DNA from 4 places in the Cupriavidus sp. H39 genome. Region 2 is predicted to be linked to each of the others. Evidence: predicted binding sites of a transcription regulator. Region 2 holds the regulator's gene; each other region holds the start of a gene.
What was found. The regulator sigma-54, encoded in region 2, starts transcription at its own class of promoters, with help from an activator protein. The targets are predictions, from matches to a motif close to TGGCANGNAANCTGCTTT.

Region 1 (4,188 bases), on a different replicon from region 2:
GGGCTATGCGGGATGGCACAGGCGCAGACGCCGACGGCCCTGTTCTGGACGGCGGGACTGTGCATCGGCATTGCGCTGTCCGGCACCACCTTCGGCGTGGTCTACGGCGCGCTGAGCCGGATGACCGGCGCAGCGGAGCGCAGCCGTGCCCTGGGACTGGCGGGCGCCGTCGGCGGCATCGCGCAGTTTGCGCTGGTGCCGGGCGCGCAGGCGCTGGCGGCGCTGATACCGCTAGGGCTGCCGTTCCAGGACCGGGGCGCGCCGGAGCCACCCCCAGGCCACGACGCGGCGGGTCCGGCCGGGGGCCAACCATTGCGCGCCGCCGTGCGCGAGGCCTTCGGCCATTCCGGCTTCTGGCTGCTCAACCTGGGCTTTCTGGCATGCGGCTTCCAGCTCGCCTTCATCGCCAGCCACTTGCCGGCCTATCTGCTGGATCGCGGCATGCGTGCGGCCGACGGCATGGCGGCGCTCGCCATCATCGCGCTGGCCAATGTGGCTGGCGTCTATGTGTGCGGGCTGGTGGGCGGGCGCCACAGCAAGAAATACCTGCTCGCCGGCATCTACCTCGCGCGCACCGCGGCGATGGCGCTGTTCCTGCTGCTGCCGCTGAGCCGGGCGACGCTGTATGGCTTTTGCGCGGCGATGGGGTTCCTGTGGCTCGGCACGGTGCCGCTGACCAACGGGATCCTTGCCCAGGTGTTCGGCGTGCGCTATCTCTCCACGCTGTTCGGCTTCGTGTTCCTGGGCCACCAGCTAGGCTCGTTCCTTGGCGTGTGGCTGGGCGGGCTGGTGTTCGAACTCACGCGCTCCTACGACCTGGTCTGGTATGGCGCAATGGCGCTGGGCATGGTGGCCGCGGCGCTGCACTCTCCGATCGACGACCGCCAGATCGTCCGCACCGGCCTGGCGCCGGCACGGGCATGAGGCGGCCCGGCATGCCGCGGCCGGGCGCATGGCTGACGGTGCTCGCCCTCATCGCCCTCAGCGCCCTGTGCGCGGTCGCGCTGGCGGGATGGCTGGCTCCGGCCCATGCCCAGGCGTGGATAGCGCTTATGGCGTTGTGCCAATAATCCGCCACAGCCCGCCCGGCACGACCGTGCACCGCCTGGCGAACTCGCAACAAGGGCGGCCACTGTGTAACCAATCTGCAAAATGTAGGTATTGCGCTACATTGAGTGGCGGCGCAACGGGTAGAATCGCGCCTTCCGTGCCTTTTGCCCCGTCCCTATAACAATGAGCTCCCGCCCGTCGCGCCTGCCGTGCATCGACGCCCTGAAAGCCGTCAGTTCGCAACTGATCGTCCTGCATCACCTCGCCTTCTATGGACCGATGTCGGACGCCGCTTACCAGTTGGCGCCAGGGCTGGTGGACTGGCTGTATGACTACGCCCGCATCGCGGTGCAGGTGTTCCTGGTGATCAGCGGCTTCCTGGCGGCGCGCAGCCTGGCGCCCAACGGACGGCTGGAGACGCGCCAGCACCCGCTGGCGATGTTGTGGCGCCGCTACCAGAAGCTGGTGGTGCCATTCGCCGCGGCGATCCTGCTGAGCATTGCCGGTGCCGCGGTGGCCCGGCACTGGATGGCGCACGAGTCGATTCCCGCGTCGCCGACGCTGGGCCAGTTCCTCGCGCACCTGACGCTGCTCCATAACATCCTCGACGTTGACGCCTTGTCGGCCGGGGTCTGGTACGTGGCCATCGACCTGCAATTGTTCGCGCTGCTGCTGGGCACGCTGTGGGCCGCCCGCGCGGTGGCCCGGGGCCGGGCGCCAGCCGGCGTGGCCGTCAGCATCGGGCTGGTGGCCCTGGTGGCCATGGCCTCGCTGTTCTGGTTCAACCGTGATGCCGCGTGGGATATCTGGGCGGTGTACTTCTTCGGCGCCTATGGCATGGGCACGCTAGCCTACTGGGCGTCAGCGCCCGGGCGGCCGCTGCTGCCGCTGGTGCTGATCGGCACGGTGGCGCTGGCCGCGCTGATGCTGGACTTCCGGCTGCGTATTGCCGTAGCGCTGGCCACCGCCCTGCTACTGGCGCTGGCGCGCCGCGGCGAATGGCTGGAACGCTGGCCCCGGGCGCGCGTGGTGGGCTACCTCGGGCGGATTTCCTATTCCGTGTTCCTGGTCCATTTCCCGGTGTGCCTGGTGGTCAATGCGCTGGTGTCGCATCTCGCACCGGGCCAGCCGGTGCTGAATGCACTGGGCATGGCAGCGGCGTGGGGGCTCAGCAATGTGACGGGCGCCTTGTTCTACCGCTATGTGGAAAGCGCGCAGCCGCTCGCTATCCTGCGCGCGGTGCTGGGTGGGCGCGGGGATGCGGCAGGCAACTCGGGCTCCGGGTCCGCGAGCCGCCCAACCATGTAACCCTTGCAAGCATCGCCGCGCGACACTACCGAGATCGTCCGCGCGGTACGTGGCCGCGCCTGGCGTGCGGCTGGTGCATGCGTGCCGCCAGCGTGGTGCCGCCGGCACGAAGGCCGTGCATGGCTGCCATACGTACTTGCGTTGGACGCCACACACACTGGCGCAACACTGGCGTAAACGGGCATTGGGCGATGGCACAAAGGTTGCCTAGTATGGAATCGTAAACCTGACCGACTGGTCAGGATTCCATCGGGAACCGAGGGTGCCATGTCCGACCATATCGTCCTGACTTCGCATGCGCGCCGCGACAAGCCGGCCGAGCCGATCCACTGGGGCGCCCCGACGGCCGCGCAGCGTGGACCGGTCATCGCCAGCCTGGGCAACCCGGCGCAGCGCAATGTGATCGGCACCCATGCCGGCGCGTATGCCATCTACCGGGCCCTCGCGGTAGCGTCCGGTACGCTGCAGCGCGACCATCGCCCCGACCTGACCGACACCGCGCCCGCCGAAGCCATCGGCCCACATCCACAGTGGGGCGATCCGGACAAGATCGTCTCGCTCGATCCCTGGGGGCACCTGGTTTCCAGCGTCTTTGCCGAGCGCATCGCCGCCGGCGTCGATATCCGCCCGACCATCGCCGTGACCCGTGCGCACATCAATATGCCGGAGCTGGTCTCGGCCATCGCCGCGGGCCGGCTCAAGCCTGACGGCAACCTGTTGCATGCCAATGGCGACGTGCGGGTGACCAAGGCGGCAGTCGACCCGGTGTGGTACCTGCCCGGCATGGCGGCCCGTTTCGGCATCAAGGAAAGCGTGCTGCGCCGCAGCCTGTTCGAGCAGACTGGCGGCATGTTCCCGGAACTGGTGACGCGGCCGGACCTGAAGGTGTTCTTGCCGCCGATCGGCGGCATGACGCTGTACTTCTTCGGCGATGTCAGCCAGCTGGGCCAGCCCGAGACCCGCGTGGCCTGCCGCGTGCACGATGAATGCAACGGATCGGATGTGTTCGGGTCAGACATCTGTACCTGCCGGCCGTATCTGGCACACGGCATCGAAGTGTGCATCGAGATGGCGCAGCAGGGCGGTGTCGGGCTGGTGGTCTACAACCGCAAGGAGGGCCGCGCGCTGGGCGAGGTGACCAAGTTCCTGGTCTACAACGCGCGCAAGCGCCAGGTTGGCGGCGACCGTGCCGAGACTTATTTTGCCCGTACCGAATGCGTGGCGGGCGTGCAGGACATGCGTTTCCAGGAGCTGATGCCGGATGTGTTCCATTGGCTGGGCATCCGCCGCATCGACCGCTGGGCGTCGATGAGCAACATGAAGCATGGCGCGCTGGTGGCGCAGGGCATCGAGGTGGTCGAGCAGGTGGCGATCCCCGAGGCCTTGATCCCCGCCGACGCCCGTGTCGAGATCGACGCCAAGGTGGCCGCCGGCTACTTCACGCACTACACGCCGCCGGATGCCAACGAACTGGCCCTGGCAAAGGGCAGGGGGTTGAACGAATGACGATGTATCCCGAGGACGGCAGTGCCGGCAACGAGCGCCATGGCAACGGCTGGCTGAACCCGGTGCCGGCAGGGCATCCCGCTGCGGCGCTGCTGTGCGCCGAGGCGGTGCGCACCCATTGCGCGGCGGTCACCGAACACGTGGCCAGCGGCGCATCCGAACTCTTTACCTGGCATCCGGACCGCGTGCATGCGATTGCCGATTACGTCGCCAGCACCATCCGGCAGCGCTACCCGGACCTGCAAGTGCCCTATCACAGCCGCTGGCGCCATTTTGAAGGCGGCGGCGCCGACCAGCGCGCTGACCGCTGGCAGGTGCTGTGCG
Region 2 (4,188 bases):
GCCGCCGGCGGCGGCAGCGGCGATGCCGCGGCAGCCAATCCGTCCGGCCGGGTGCGCGCGGTGCTGTCGCCGCGCCAGGACCAGAAGTCCGGCACCGCGGGCGGCGGCGGCTCGCCGCTGGACCTGAAGCCCGCGCCCGCGCCCGCCAACAAACCCTGACGCCAGTCGCCGGCCCGCGCGCCGGCGACTGCCACGCCTGAACGCCTGACCGTACCCATGACCGATAACGCCACCCTCGCCGAGAAGCCTTCCGTCGCAGCCAACGCCGTCCTGCCCGGCGGCAGCACGCTGGTCGTGCGCCACCTGAAGAAGCGCTATGGCTCGCGCACGGTTGTCAAGGACGTCTCGCTCGACGTGAAGAGCGGCGAGGTGGTCGGCCTGCTCGGCCCCAACGGCGCCGGCAAGACCACGTCGTTCTACATGATCGTCGGCCTGGTGGCCCTGGACGAAGGCGACATCGTGCTCGACGGCGACCACATCAGCGGCCTGCCGATCCACGAGCGCGCGCGCATGGGGCTGTCGTACCTGCCGCAGGAAGCCTCGGTGTTCCGCAAGCTCAATGTCGAGGAAAATATCCGCGCGGTGCTGGAGCTGCAGCAGGACCAGGGCAAGCCGCTGGCCAAGGCCGAGATCGAGCGCCGCCTGGATTCCCTGCTCGACGACCTGCAGATCGCCCACCTGCGCAACAACCCGGCACTGTCGCTGTCCGGCGGCGAGCGCCGCCGCGTGGAAATCGCGCGCGCACTGGCGTCATCGCCGCGCTTTATCCTGCTGGACGAACCCTTCGCCGGCGTGGACCCGATTGCCGTGGGCGAGATCCAGCGCATCGTCAGCTTCCTCAAGGCGCGCAATATCGGCGTGCTGATCACCGACCACAACGTGCGCGAGACGCTCGGCATCTGCGATCACGCCTACATCATCAGCGAAGGCACGGTGCTGGCTTCGGGCCAGCCGGAAGACATCATTGCCAATGACGCCGTGCGGCGCGTCTACCTGGGCGAGAACTTCCGCATGTGACAAGGCGGCCGCCCCGTGCGGGCGGCCATGGCGGCACGGCAGAGAGCCAGCGGCGATCACGGCGCATCAGCGATAGCAATTTCCGTTCCAACATCGGAAAGATGCGCATAAAATAGGTCGCATGAAACCGTCGCTACAGCTTCGCCTCTCCCAGCACCTGGCACTGACTCCGCAGCTGCAACAGTCGATCCGGCTGCTGCAGCTTTCCACGCTCGAACTGCAGCAGGAAGTCGAACAGGCGCTGACAGAAAACCCGCTGCTTGAACGGGAGAACGACTGGATCGAAAGCCCGCTGCGCGTGGCGGCCGATGGCTCGGTCAACTTACAGAGCGCCCCCGCGCCCGCCCCGGCCGAGCCCCAGGGCAATGGCGACGCGCGCGCCGACGGCGCCGCCGATGACAGCTACGGCGACAACAGCAGCGGTGACGACTACAGCAACGGCGACTGGAGCCTGGACGACTTCGCCCGGCGCCCGCAAGGCGACGAGGACGAAAAGACGCCGATGCAGCTGCGCGATGCCGAGCCCACGCTGCGCGAATACCTGATGGAGCAGCTGACGCCGCTGAAGATCTCGGCGCGCGACAAGGGTCTCGCCATCTTCCTGATCGAATCCCTCGATGACGATGGCTACCTGAGCGCCTCGCTCGAAGAGATCTGCGCGGAACTGCCCGAAGAGCTCGAGTTCGACCCCGACGAAGTCCACGCCATCCTGACGCTGCTGCAGAGCTTCGATCCGCCCGGCGTGGGCGCGCGCAATGCCGCCGAATGCCTGGCGCTGCAATTGCGCCGCCTGACCCACCCGCAACGCGAACTGGCGCTGACCATCGTTACCCATCACCTGGAACTGCTTGCGGTACGCGACTACACGCGGCTGAAGAAGGCACTGCAGGTCGATGAAGTCGCACTGAAGGCCGCGCACGACCTGATCCGCTCGCTGGCCCCTTACCCGGGCCACGCTTACAGCCGCCCCGAAGCCGATTTCGTGGTGCCCGACGTGTTCGTGCGCAAAGGCAGCGGCGGCTGGATCGCGCAGCTCAATCCCGATGTGATGCCGAGGCTGCGCATCAACGATATGTACGCGCAGATCCTGCGCGGCGCCAAGGGCGAAACCGGCACCGCGGGGCTGCAGCAGAAGCTGCAGGAGGCGCGCTGGCTGATCAAGAACATCCAGCAAAGGTTCGACACCATCCTGCGTGTCTCGCAGGCCATTGTCGAGCGTCAAAAGAACTTTTTCACCCACGGTGAAATCGCCATGCGCCCCTTGGTTTTGCGGGAGATTGCCGATACACTGGGTTTACATGAGTCAACCATCTCCCGGGTGACGACCAATAAATACATGGCTACGCCGATGGGTACTTTCGAATTGAAGTACTTCTTCGGTAGCCACGTGTCCACCGAAACCGGTGGCGCGGCTTCATCAACGGCCATCCGCGCCTTGATCAAGCAACTGATAGGAGCCGAAGACCCGAGGAATCCCCTTTCCGACAGTCGCATCGCCGAACTGCTGGGTGAGCAAGGCTTCGTTGTCGCACGACGCACCGTTGCCAAATATCGCGAAGCCCTCAAGATCCCCGCAGTGAATCTCCGCAAGTCTTTGTAGCCGAGCCCACCGCCTGCCTGGTGAGGCTCTTTCAGAAGGAGAAGCGCTATGAACTTCAAGATCAGTGGACACCACCTGGACATCACGCCCCCTCTGCGTGAGTACGTGGAAACGAAGCTGGAGCGAATCGTCAGGCATTTCGATCAAGTCATTGGCGTTAGCGTGCTGCTCTCTGTCGACAATCACAAGGAAAAGGACCGGCGCCAGTACGCGGAAATCAATCTGCATCTAAAGGGCAAGGACATCTTTGTCGAGGCGCATCACGAAGACCTGTATGCGGCGATCGACGCACTCGTCGACAAGCTGGACCGTCAGGTGATCCGCTACAAGGATCGCGTGCAAGGCCACGACCGCGAAGCGGTCAAGTACCAGATGGCCGCCGCGCAAATGCAGCAGTAACCGTGCCCGGCAGCCCGAAACGGGCTGCTGAACCAGGATTCCACAGGCAAGCCGCGCCGCGAAGCGCGGCTTTTTTGCGCCCGGGCGCCGGCTCGGCTGTGGCAGCGGAGCCAACCCTGTCACGCATAGGAACCCGAGGTGTTCGCAAGCGCAGCGTCAAGGTGTATGCTGCGCCATACAAAGAGAGAGAGAAAATCGTGGCCGCGCCTGCTCCCGCTGCGCTGCACAATGCGAGCCTAACCGCTGCTCTATAATGGGCCGGACGCCTCCCAGCCGCGCCGGCAGCGGCCAGGGAGCCAGCCGCTGCCCGGCGGAACGGTCCGCCCGCTAACTGAAATCCTGCGCATCGCCCATGAATCGTTTGGCCAAATTGCTGCCACCCGGCAACATCACCCTCGACGTCAGCGTCACCAGCAAGAAGCGTGTGTTCGAGCAGGCCGGGCTCCTCTTCGAGAACAATCATGGCGTGGCGCGCGCCATCGTGACCGATAACCTGTTCGCGCGCGAGTCGCTGGGCTCGACCGGACTCGGCGCCGGCGTGGCGATTCCGCACGGGCGCATCAAGGGCCTCAAGCAGCCCCTGGCCGCCTTCATGCGCCTGGCCGAGCCGATTCCGTTCGAATCGCCGGACGGCAAGCCGGTTTCGCTGCTGATCTTCCTGCTGGTGCCGGAACAGGCCACGCAGCAGCACCTGGAAATCCTGTCCGAGATCGCACAACTGCTGTCGGATCGCGACATGCGCGAGGGCCTGGCGACCCTGCCCACGCCCGATGCCGTGCACGAACTGCTGATTGCATGGCATCCCTGATCCACTGATTCCCCAGAGCGGGCCGGCACCAGACCGGGCAGGCGCCACGCGCTTCGCAGTCCGCCTTACCAGTCAACCCGCATGGAACTCACCGGCGTCACCTCCCAGTCTATCTTCGACGACAACGCAGCCGACCTCAAACTCTCGTGGGTCGCCGGCCTGGAAGGCGCGGACCGCGCCTTTGACGTGGAATTCGCCCGCGAAGCAACCTCCGCCGCCGACCTGGTGGGCCACCTCAACCTGATCCACCCGAACCGGATCCAGGTTCTTGGCAAACCCGAGATCACGTACTACCAGCGGCTGGACGACGAGACCCGCAAGCGCCAGATGGGCGAGCTGATCCTGCTGGAGCCGCCCTTCCTGG
Region 3 (4,188 bases), on a different replicon from region 2:
GCGGCCTCGTGCACGGCAAAGAAATCGGTGCCATCGACCGTCACGCCCGGGATGCCGAAGCCGGCGGCGCGGTCGACGTAGCTGTCCACCGCGGTGCCATAGTCGCGCGAGGTCGATTCGGCGTAGCCGTTGTTCTCGATGACGAAGATCACCGGCAGGTTCCATACGGCCGCCAGGTTCAGGCTTTCGAGGAAGGTGCCCTGGTTGGAGGCGCCGTCGCCGCAGAAGGTAATGCCGACCTCGCCCTTGCCGCGGAACTTGGCCGCCAGCGCGGCGCCGCAGATCAGCGGCGCGCCCGCGCCGAGGATGCCGTTGGCGCCCATCATGCCCTTGGACAGGTCGGCGATATGCATCGAGCCGCCCTTGCCGTTGCACGAACCGCCCTTCTTGCCGTAGATCTCCTTCATCATCGCCACCGGGTCGACACCCTTGGCAATGCAGTGGCCATGGCCGCGGTGCGTGCTGGCGATGCGGTCGCCGTCGTGCAGGTGGTGCAGGATGCCGACGCCCGCGGCTTCCTCGCCCGCGTACAGGTGGACGAAGCCGGGGATGTCGCCGCGCGCGAAGTCCACGTGCAGGCGTTCCTCGAAATCGCGGATGGTGCGCATCCGGCGGTACACCGTCAGCAGCGTCTCCTTGTCGAGCGGCAACGCGCCGCGAGGTTGCGCCGGGTCTTGCGAAGCTCTGGCTGTCATGTCTGTCTCCTTCGTTTTCAGGTGTTGCACTTCAAGAAAAGCGGGGCATGTTGCGGGCCGAGGCCCGCGCGGGATCAGGCAAAGACGTGTTGCGGCGCGCTGCGCATCAGCTGTTGGCGCGCCGCGTGGCGCATGCAGGCAGCGACGTCGATACTGCGGAAGGCGTGGTCGTGCAGCGTGACAGTGACTTCGTCGTCCGGGCCGAAGGTCAGCTCGCGCTCGCCGTCGAGCGCGACGATGCCGCTGCGCTGGCGCACGCGATGGGGTCGGCCATGCTGAAGCCGCTGCCAGCCGGCCACCGGCACGGTGCACATCAGGCCCGGCGCGATCGGCGCGCGCAGGTCGAATTCGCCCGCGCCCGGCGCGGCCAGTTCGATCGCGAGGCCGCCGGCTTCCCGCCGTCCCACCGGCTCCAGCAAGCCGGCGATGGACGACAGTCCGATCGCCTCGGGGTCGGCAAAGGACACGTAGACCGCGGCCAGCGTGTCGGTCTTCCACAGCGCGCGCGCGCCGATGAAGTGTTCATGCGAGATCACCGCATCGACCAGCGCGATGTCGCGGCGAAAGCCGCCGTTGCCGTCGCGGATGACGATGTCCAGGCGCTTGTTCGAGGCCAGCGCCTGGCTGGCGGGAATGCGGCCGGTGGCATAGAGGCCGGTGGCCAGCCCGGTGATGGTGGGCTCGCGCATCTCGGGGTAGGCATTGTTGGTGCCGGTCGACAGGCCGGCGATCGGCACCGCGCCGCACTCGCGCACCACCGCGCGGTGGGTGCCATCGCCGCCCAGCACGATGATGGCGGCCACGCCCGCATCGGCCATGCAGCGCGCGGCATGCAGCGTGTCGTCGACGCGCGAGGCCACCGGCATGTCGACATAGTCGACCTCGGGCAAGCCGGCATCCGGTCCCTGCCGGCGTGCCAGGTGCCGCGCCAGCATGACCCGCAGCCCTTCGCGGTCGGGCATCATCAGCACGCGCCGCACGCCGCAGGACGACAGCGCGGCGAGCAGGCGCAGCACGATATTGACGCGGTCGGACAGCTGCAGGCTGTTGGCGTTGGCGATCACGCGGCGGATGTCGCGCGCCGAGATCGGATTGGCGATGATGCCGACCAGCGGCGCGTCGGCGGACCTTGGCTGCCCCATTGCCTGTCTCCTGTGTTGTCATTGTCGTGACAGGCTTATTGCAATGGGTGTGCCAGTGGCCGGACAGCATCGCGATGGCCGAAATCGGGCATTGCGTGGCCCGGACTTCAGGGATAACCCGCAAGAACCGCTACCGCTTGCGCCAAAAGAACGGCCAGAGCGGCCGCCATGGCGAGACAGGTGTCACAGTACAGGTGTACGGGCTGGACACGCGTAACGTCTCATGACCGGTGTCTTCGCACGCGGGCGAAGCCGACGCGGCTCGAAACAGCGAGATGCGAGAGTGCCCGGCACCTTCGCAGAAACGGGTACGGTCGGCCCAAGCGCTGGCTCTGCCGGCCTGCTGCAGGCTGCGTGGCGCTACGACTGCGCGTCGCCGTCGCGCCGGTTAGGCGACTGGATGCCATAGCGCTCCATGCGCCGGTACAGCGTCATGCGGCTGATGCCGATCTGGCGCGCGACCGCGCTCAGGTTCCAGCCCGACGCGCGCAGGTACTGCATCAGCAGCATGCCCTCGGGGGGCAGCTGGTGCGGATCGAACGGGGCGGCGGTATCGTGGTTCGCGGCGGGTACGGCCGGGGCGGCCACCGCGGCCGGGGCGGCAGCAGCCGGGATGGCGGTGCCGGCCACCGCGTCGGGCAGGTCATGCACGTCGATATAGCCGCCGCTGCAGACCGCGCGCGCGTACTCCAGCACATTGCGCAGCTCGCGCAGGTTGCCCGGCCAGCGGTGGCGGCGCAGCCGCTCGCTCGCCGCCGGCGACAGCGTCACCGGCTCGCCCGCGCCTTCCTGCAGCAGCTTGCGCACCAGCCAGTCCAGGTCGGTGCGGGCGCGCAGCGGCGGCAGCTCGAAGCGCGCACCGTTCAGCCGGTAGTAGAGATCCTCGCGGAAGCGGCCCTCGGTCACCAGCTGCTCGAGGCGATGGTGCGTGGCCGAGATCACGCGCAGCCGCACCGGTACGGGCCGCGCAGCGCCCACCGGCAGCACCTCGCCCTCGGCCAGCACGCGCAGCAGCCGCGACTGCAGCTCGCGCGGCATGTCGCCGATTTCATCGAGGAACAGCGTGCCGCCGTCGGCCTCCTGGATCAGCCCGCGCTTGCCGCGCGAGCCGGCGCCGGAGAAGCTGTTGGGCAGGTGGCCGAACAGCTCGCTCTCGATCAGCGTCTCGGGAATCGCCGCGCAGTTCACCGCAACGAAAGGCCCGGCGCGGCGCGCGCTGGCCTGGTGCAGGGCCTTGGCGAAAAATTCCTTGCCGCTGCCGGTTTCGCCGTGGATCAGCAGGTGGATCGGTGAATCGACCAGGCGCGCGGCGCGCTCCAGCTGTTGCGCCAGCGCGGCATCGCCGCCACTGAGCGCCGCCAGCGGTGCCGGCATCGCAACCGGCGCCTGCGCCGCGGGCGCTTGCCAGCCCAGCGCGGGCGGCATCACGCTCAGGTACAGCAGGCCGCCGCTGCGGTTGAGCGCCACCAGGCGCTGCTCGCTGGGGCGCGAGTAGACATAGCGGCCCAGGTCTTCGAGGCGCGCGGCGAACAACGCCTCGAACGGCTGGCCGAGCACGGTGGCGCCCGGCATGCCGCCCAGTTCGGTCTCCAGCATCAGGCGGGCACGATGGTTATGGCCGACGATACGGCCGGCATCGTCGAGCGCCAGCAGGTATTCCGGATTGACGTCGACGAACTCGGGCGCGACGTTCAGCTTCAGGATCCAGTCGCGCCGGTGCGCGCGCAGGAAGTTAGCGTTCTCGATATGCGCGGCGTAAATGCGCACCATCTGCAGCGCCAGGCCCTGGCTGTCCTTGGCTTGCGGCGAGACCAGCGCCGAGATGTCGAGGATGGCGTGCAGGTTGCCGTGCGTGTCGAACAGCGGCGCGGCGGTGCAGGTCAGCGGGATATGGGTGGCATCGAAATGGTCAGCCTGGTGCACGGTCAGCGCCTGCCCGGTGACCAGCGCGGTGCCGACCGCGCAGGTACCCGCGCCGCTCTCGCTCCATTCCGCGCCGAGATAGAGGCCGGCGTGCCGCAGCGCGGCATCGCTGTGGGTATCGCCGATATAGTCGACCGTCACGCCCTGCGCATCGGTCAGCAGCACCACATAGCCCAGCGCCGCCACCTGGGCGTGCAGGCTCTGCAGGCCGTGGCGCGCGATGCGGGCGAAGTCGTCGATGCGTTCCTGGTGTTCGCGCAGGCGGGTCTGCGGCAGGATGCGCGCCTCCTGCATGCGCGAGGGATCGAGCCCGTACTGGTGCACGCAGCGCCGCCACGAGTTCTGGATGATCGCGTCATGCGCGATGCGGTCCGCGAGCAAGGCTGGCGGGGATAGGTAGGCGGTGGCCTGGACCACCGTCTCGATGT
Region 4 (4,188 bases), 1.1 Mb from region 2:
GCGGCTCACCTGAATCTCTACGCCCCGCCCGCCGGCCACCTGGAGCACCGCCGCCTGCTGGCCAGCTGGCTCGAAACCCTCGGCATGACGGTCGATCCGTCGCATCTGGTGTTGACGAGTAATGCCCGCCAGGCCATTTCCCTGGCCTTCGAGCTTGCCTGTGGCCCGCAAGGGGTGATCCTGACAGAACGGATCACCTATTCCGGTGCCATCGCGCTGGCCCGGCGCAAAGGTTATCGGATGCTGGGCATCGATATCGATGCGGAAGGGATGGTGCCGGAAACGCTTGCCAGCGCCCTCGATGGCATCGCTTCGCCCGGGAACCGGGCCGTCTATCTCACACCGACGCTCCATAACCCGACGACTGCCACGATGGGAACTGCGCGAAGGCAGGCAATCGTCGATATCTGCCGGCAGGCGGGTGCCTGGATCATCGAGGACGGCGTCTATGCGCTGAGCCCCTCCTCTGCCCCTGCACTCGCGACCTTGGCGCCCGAGATCGTGTTCCACGTCAATGGACTGTCGAAGTCCCTCGGCCCCGGATTGAGAGTCGGCATGCTCGCGCTACCGGCTGGAATGAACGCGGCTGCCGAAGAAGTCCTGCAAGATTTACCCATGGCCCCCTCGCCATTATCCTGTGCCGTAGTGGAAGAATGGTTATCCAGCGGCGTGGTTGAGCCGATCCAGCAGGATCTGCTTCATGAGGCGCGACGCAGATCGGACCTGGCCGTCTCGCTACTCGGCACCAGCGCACTTGTCTCGCATCCCGATGCCTATCACGTGTGGCTACCGATGCCGCGCGACGCCGCCAATCGTTTCGCGACAGCCGCTGCCTCCTTGGGCATCAGGGTGACGCCACCAGACGCCGTGATGGTCGACGGCGATGATCAGAGGGGCGGAATCCGTCTTTGTCTTGGTGGACCTTCCTTCGAGGATCTGACGGAAGGACTCACCCTATTGGCAAGGCTTCTCACGGCTTGTCGGCCAGAATGATATGGCCGACGACAAGTGCTCGATGTGCAGCCGTTTGGCGGTGCCCAGGGAAATGACGCATTGCCAATGCATGTCCCTGGCCGGCGCCGCCTCCAAGCATTGGGGCTGCCCGGATCCTTACATCGTCGGCTCGAAGTTGGCGGATACCCGCTGGCGCAGATAATCCTCCGCGCTGATCGGCGCGTACTTGCCGGACGGGCTTTCGATCATCACGTCGCGGTTGGCCTGGCAAAAGAACGCCAGACTGTAGCGCGAGCCCTGGTATTCGTGCGGCTGTGGGTTGCGCACGCGGTGGAAATTGGAGGGCAACCGGTCATCGCTCCAGCGCATCAGCATGTCCCCAATATTGCAGGTGATGATGTCATCCGCCGGCTCGATGCTGGTCCATTCCTGGCCCTCCATCTCCTTGCCCGGACACAGTTGCAGGCCGCCCTGGCCCGCGCGCTGGAATAGCAGCGTCAGGCAGTCGAAATCCGTATGTGCGCCAGCGCGCCACAGTCCGGAGGGCACCGAGGGGTCGCTTGGGAAGTAGTGCAGCAGGCGCAGCGTGCTCTGGTAGGTGGATCGGGACGGGTCGTGCGCGCGGGTGAAGAAGTCGCGAGCGAAGCCGAGCTTCTCGGCGAAGCAAGACAGCACGCGCATGCCGACCTGCCAGCATTGCGCCTCGAACGCCAGCATGACGGCGCGAAAAGCCGGCAACTCGTTTTCGGTCGGCCACAGCGGCGCCATGTGCGGCAGCGTGATCTGGTACGACTCCTTCTGGTCGTGTGTGCGCGTGGACGGGCGCACCTGTGCCTTGCTCTCCCAGCCGCTGTTCAGTGCCCGCTGCAAGGGGTACTGCGCTTTGACGGCTTCCGGCAGGGCGAAGAAGCGCCGCGCCATCTCGAACGCTCCCTGGACCTGCGCCAGGTCGATGCCGTGGTTGACGAGCTGGAAGAAACCGACATCGGTGGCGGCTGCCCACAGCGCTTCAGTGATCTGCGTGCGGCGCGCCTCGAAGTCGGACAGGTCGATACGGCGGACCTCACGCGCCTGGGTCTCCGAACCCTGCCCGCCCATGCAGGCTTCCTTGTCGAGTTCGGTCAGGGAGTAAGGAGAGGCCGTCAGCGTAATCATATGTGCTCCGTGCGAAAGAAGGTCGATGGGTGTCGGACCGGGAGCAACAGGCAACGCGCGGAAGCTCGAGCAAGCGATCCGGGCAGCAGTCTTGAAGCTCCAACGGCAAGCAAGCCAAGCCGTCGCGGCTCGACCAGTTCCGACTTCAAGAGCAATTCCCGGCCAGCCGGCACAACCTCCGCGACTGGTGAACGCTTCTACTCTCGCCAGCAACAGTGCAAAGTTCACGCCAGGCAGTGAGGTCCTCAGGTGAGGGCTAATTACCCGGTGGACGCACCAGCTTTAATCCCGCTGCACCCGCAACGGGCGGGACATGCACACCGATGGCGTGTCGGCACGAAGGGCACGGCACCCATATATGCCGCCGCGAATGGCATGGAAGTTGCTGAAGTACGAGCAAGAGTAGAAGCGTTCACTGTCGCGCCAGGAGCCGAACGGCTCCCGGATCACCAGCGCGAACAGCCGGAAATTGCTCTTGAAAGCCGCGCCTGTGTGTCCGGTAGTTCGGACCGAGGCCGTGCCTTCATGACGCATGCCCGGCATCCATTGAACCGCTTGGCTCTCATGACGGCTCGGACGCAGGCGTGTTGAACGACAGCTCAAACCGCGCCCCGCCATGACACCTCGCCTCTTGCTCCGCCGCCTGCTCGGGTTGGCAGCCATTGCCGCCACCTGCTGGTCCGCCAGCGCCTTGGCACTCGACAAGGTCGTTTTCCTCACCTCCTGGTACGCCCAGGCCGAACATGGCGGCTTCTACCAGGCCGTTGCCACCGGCCTCTACAAGAAATACGGCCTCGATGTGCAGATCCGCATGGGCGGGCCACAAGTCAACGGCATGCAGATCCTGAGCAGCGGCCAGGCAGACTTTCTCATGGGCTATGACCTGCAGGTGCTCAAGAGCGTCGAGCAGGGTGTGCCTGTCACCACGGTAGGCGCCTCAATGCAGACCGATCCCCAAGGCATGATGACGCATGAAGACGTGAAGAGCCTTGCGGACCTGAAGACGCGCACCATCCTGGTCTCCACCTCTGGACGCACGACCTGGTGGCCGTGGCTGCGGGGCAAATACAAGCTCGATGAATCTCAGTCGCGCGTCTACACGTTCAATCTGCAGCCGTTCTTTGCCGACCCCAATGCCGCGCAGCAGGCCTACGCGTCGTCGGAGCTGTTCAGCGCCGACAAGGCAGGCGTGAAGGCGCGCTTCTTCCTGTTTGCCGATGATGGCTACCCGCCCTACGGCACCACCATCGTGACGATGGACAAGACCGTCAGGGAAAAGCCGGATCTGATCGCCCGTTTCGTGCGTGCCTCGATGGAGGGCTGGAAGAGCTACCTGGCCGACCCCGCGCCCGCCAACGCGCTCATCAAGCGTGACAACCCGAACATGAAGGACGACCAGCTCGCCTATGGCCTGGACAAGCTCAAGCAGTTCCGCATGATCACCGGTGGGGACGCCGCCACGCAAGGCATTGGCGTGATGACCGACGCGCGCTGGCGCAAGACGCGTGATTTCATGGTCGAGGTCGGTCTGCTCAAGGCCGATCTGGACTGGAAGCGTGCCTACACCACGCAGTTCGTCAAGGACCTGAAGGTGATGCCATGAAGACCGCATCGCATGCCGAATCCGTGTTCTATTGGGGAGGCCGCCATGTCGCTCGTCTTTCGTAGCAGCAGCCGCGTTGCTGCCGTCCCGCCAGCGGGTGGCAGCCCGCTTCCGCTGGATGGCGCGCGTGCCGCCGATGCCCAGGCGTTGTTCGCCAACCAGGTCGAGAAGACGTATCCGAACGGCACCGTGGCCCTCGAGCGGGTCAGGCTGGCCATCCAGCCGGGCGAGTTCGTCTCGCTGCTCGGGCCGTCCGGCTGTGGCAAGAGCACGCTGCTCAAGCTGTTTGCCGGACTGGAACAACCGTCGGCCGGCCACGTGCGCTGGTGGGGCGGTCCTGCGCTCGCCGCGGGTATCGGCACGCCAGGGCGAACGCTCGCGATGGTATTCCAGGAGGCAACGTTGATGCCATGGGCGAGCGTGGCGGACAACGCGCGCCTGCCGCTCGACCTGGCCCGCATGCCGCGCGCGGAGGC

Region 1: ACOCMH_RS07680 (GTP cyclohydrolase II) is a predicted target of sigma-54. The motif match lies at 2,551-2,568, and genes of this name have one in related genera.
Region 3: ACOCMH_RS02365 (ATP-NAD kinase family protein) is a predicted target of sigma-54. The motif match lies at 1,875-1,892, and genes of this name have one in related genera.
Region 4: ACOCMH_RS23805 (isopenicillin N synthase family dioxygenase) is a predicted target of sigma-54. The motif match lies at 2,324-2,341, and genes of this name have one in related genera.

The regions. Positions count from the first base shown of each region.
Region 1 is NZ_CP189846.1:1,605,436-1,609,623, forward strand. Features, by position in the region: gene ACOCMH_RS07670 (MFS transporter) at 1-924, shown strand, start outside; gene ACOCMH_RS07675 (acyltransferase family protein) at 1,234-2,358, shown strand; gene ACOCMH_RS07680 (GTP cyclohydrolase II) at 2,626-3,864, shown strand; gene ACOCMH_RS07685 (URC4/urg3 family protein) at 3,861-4,188, shown strand, end outside.
Region 2 is NZ_CP189848.1:675,957-680,144, reverse strand. Features, by position in the region: gene lptA (lipopolysaccharide transport periplasmic protein LptA) at 1-159, shown strand, start outside; gene lptB (LPS export ABC transporter ATP-binding protein) at 217-1,017, shown strand; gene ACOCMH_RS18600 (RNA polymerase factor sigma-54) at 1,139-2,617, shown strand; gene hpf (ribosome hibernation-promoting factor, HPF/YfiA family) at 2,666-3,016, shown strand; gene ACOCMH_RS18590 (PTS sugar transporter subunit IIA) at 3,369-3,824, shown strand; gene hprK (HPr(Ser) kinase/phosphatase) at 3,906-4,188, shown strand, end outside.
Region 3 is NZ_CP189846.1:423,291-427,478, forward strand. Features, by position in the region: gene ACOCMH_RS02360 (thiamine pyrophosphate-dependent dehydrogenase E1 component subunit alpha) at 1-695, opposite strand, end outside; gene ACOCMH_RS02365 (ATP-NAD kinase family protein) at 770-1,837, opposite strand; gene ACOCMH_RS02370 (sigma-54-dependent Fis family transcriptional regulator) at 2,198-4,188, opposite strand, start outside.
Region 4 is NZ_CP189848.1:1,800,103-1,804,290, reverse strand. Features, by position in the region: gene ACOCMH_RS23810 (PLP-dependent aminotransferase family protein) at 1-993, shown strand, start outside; gene ACOCMH_RS23805 (isopenicillin N synthase family dioxygenase) at 1,111-2,109, opposite strand; gene ACOCMH_RS23800 (ABC transporter substrate-binding protein) at 2,726-3,712, shown strand; gene ACOCMH_RS23795 (ABC transporter ATP-binding protein) at 3,758-4,188, shown strand, end outside.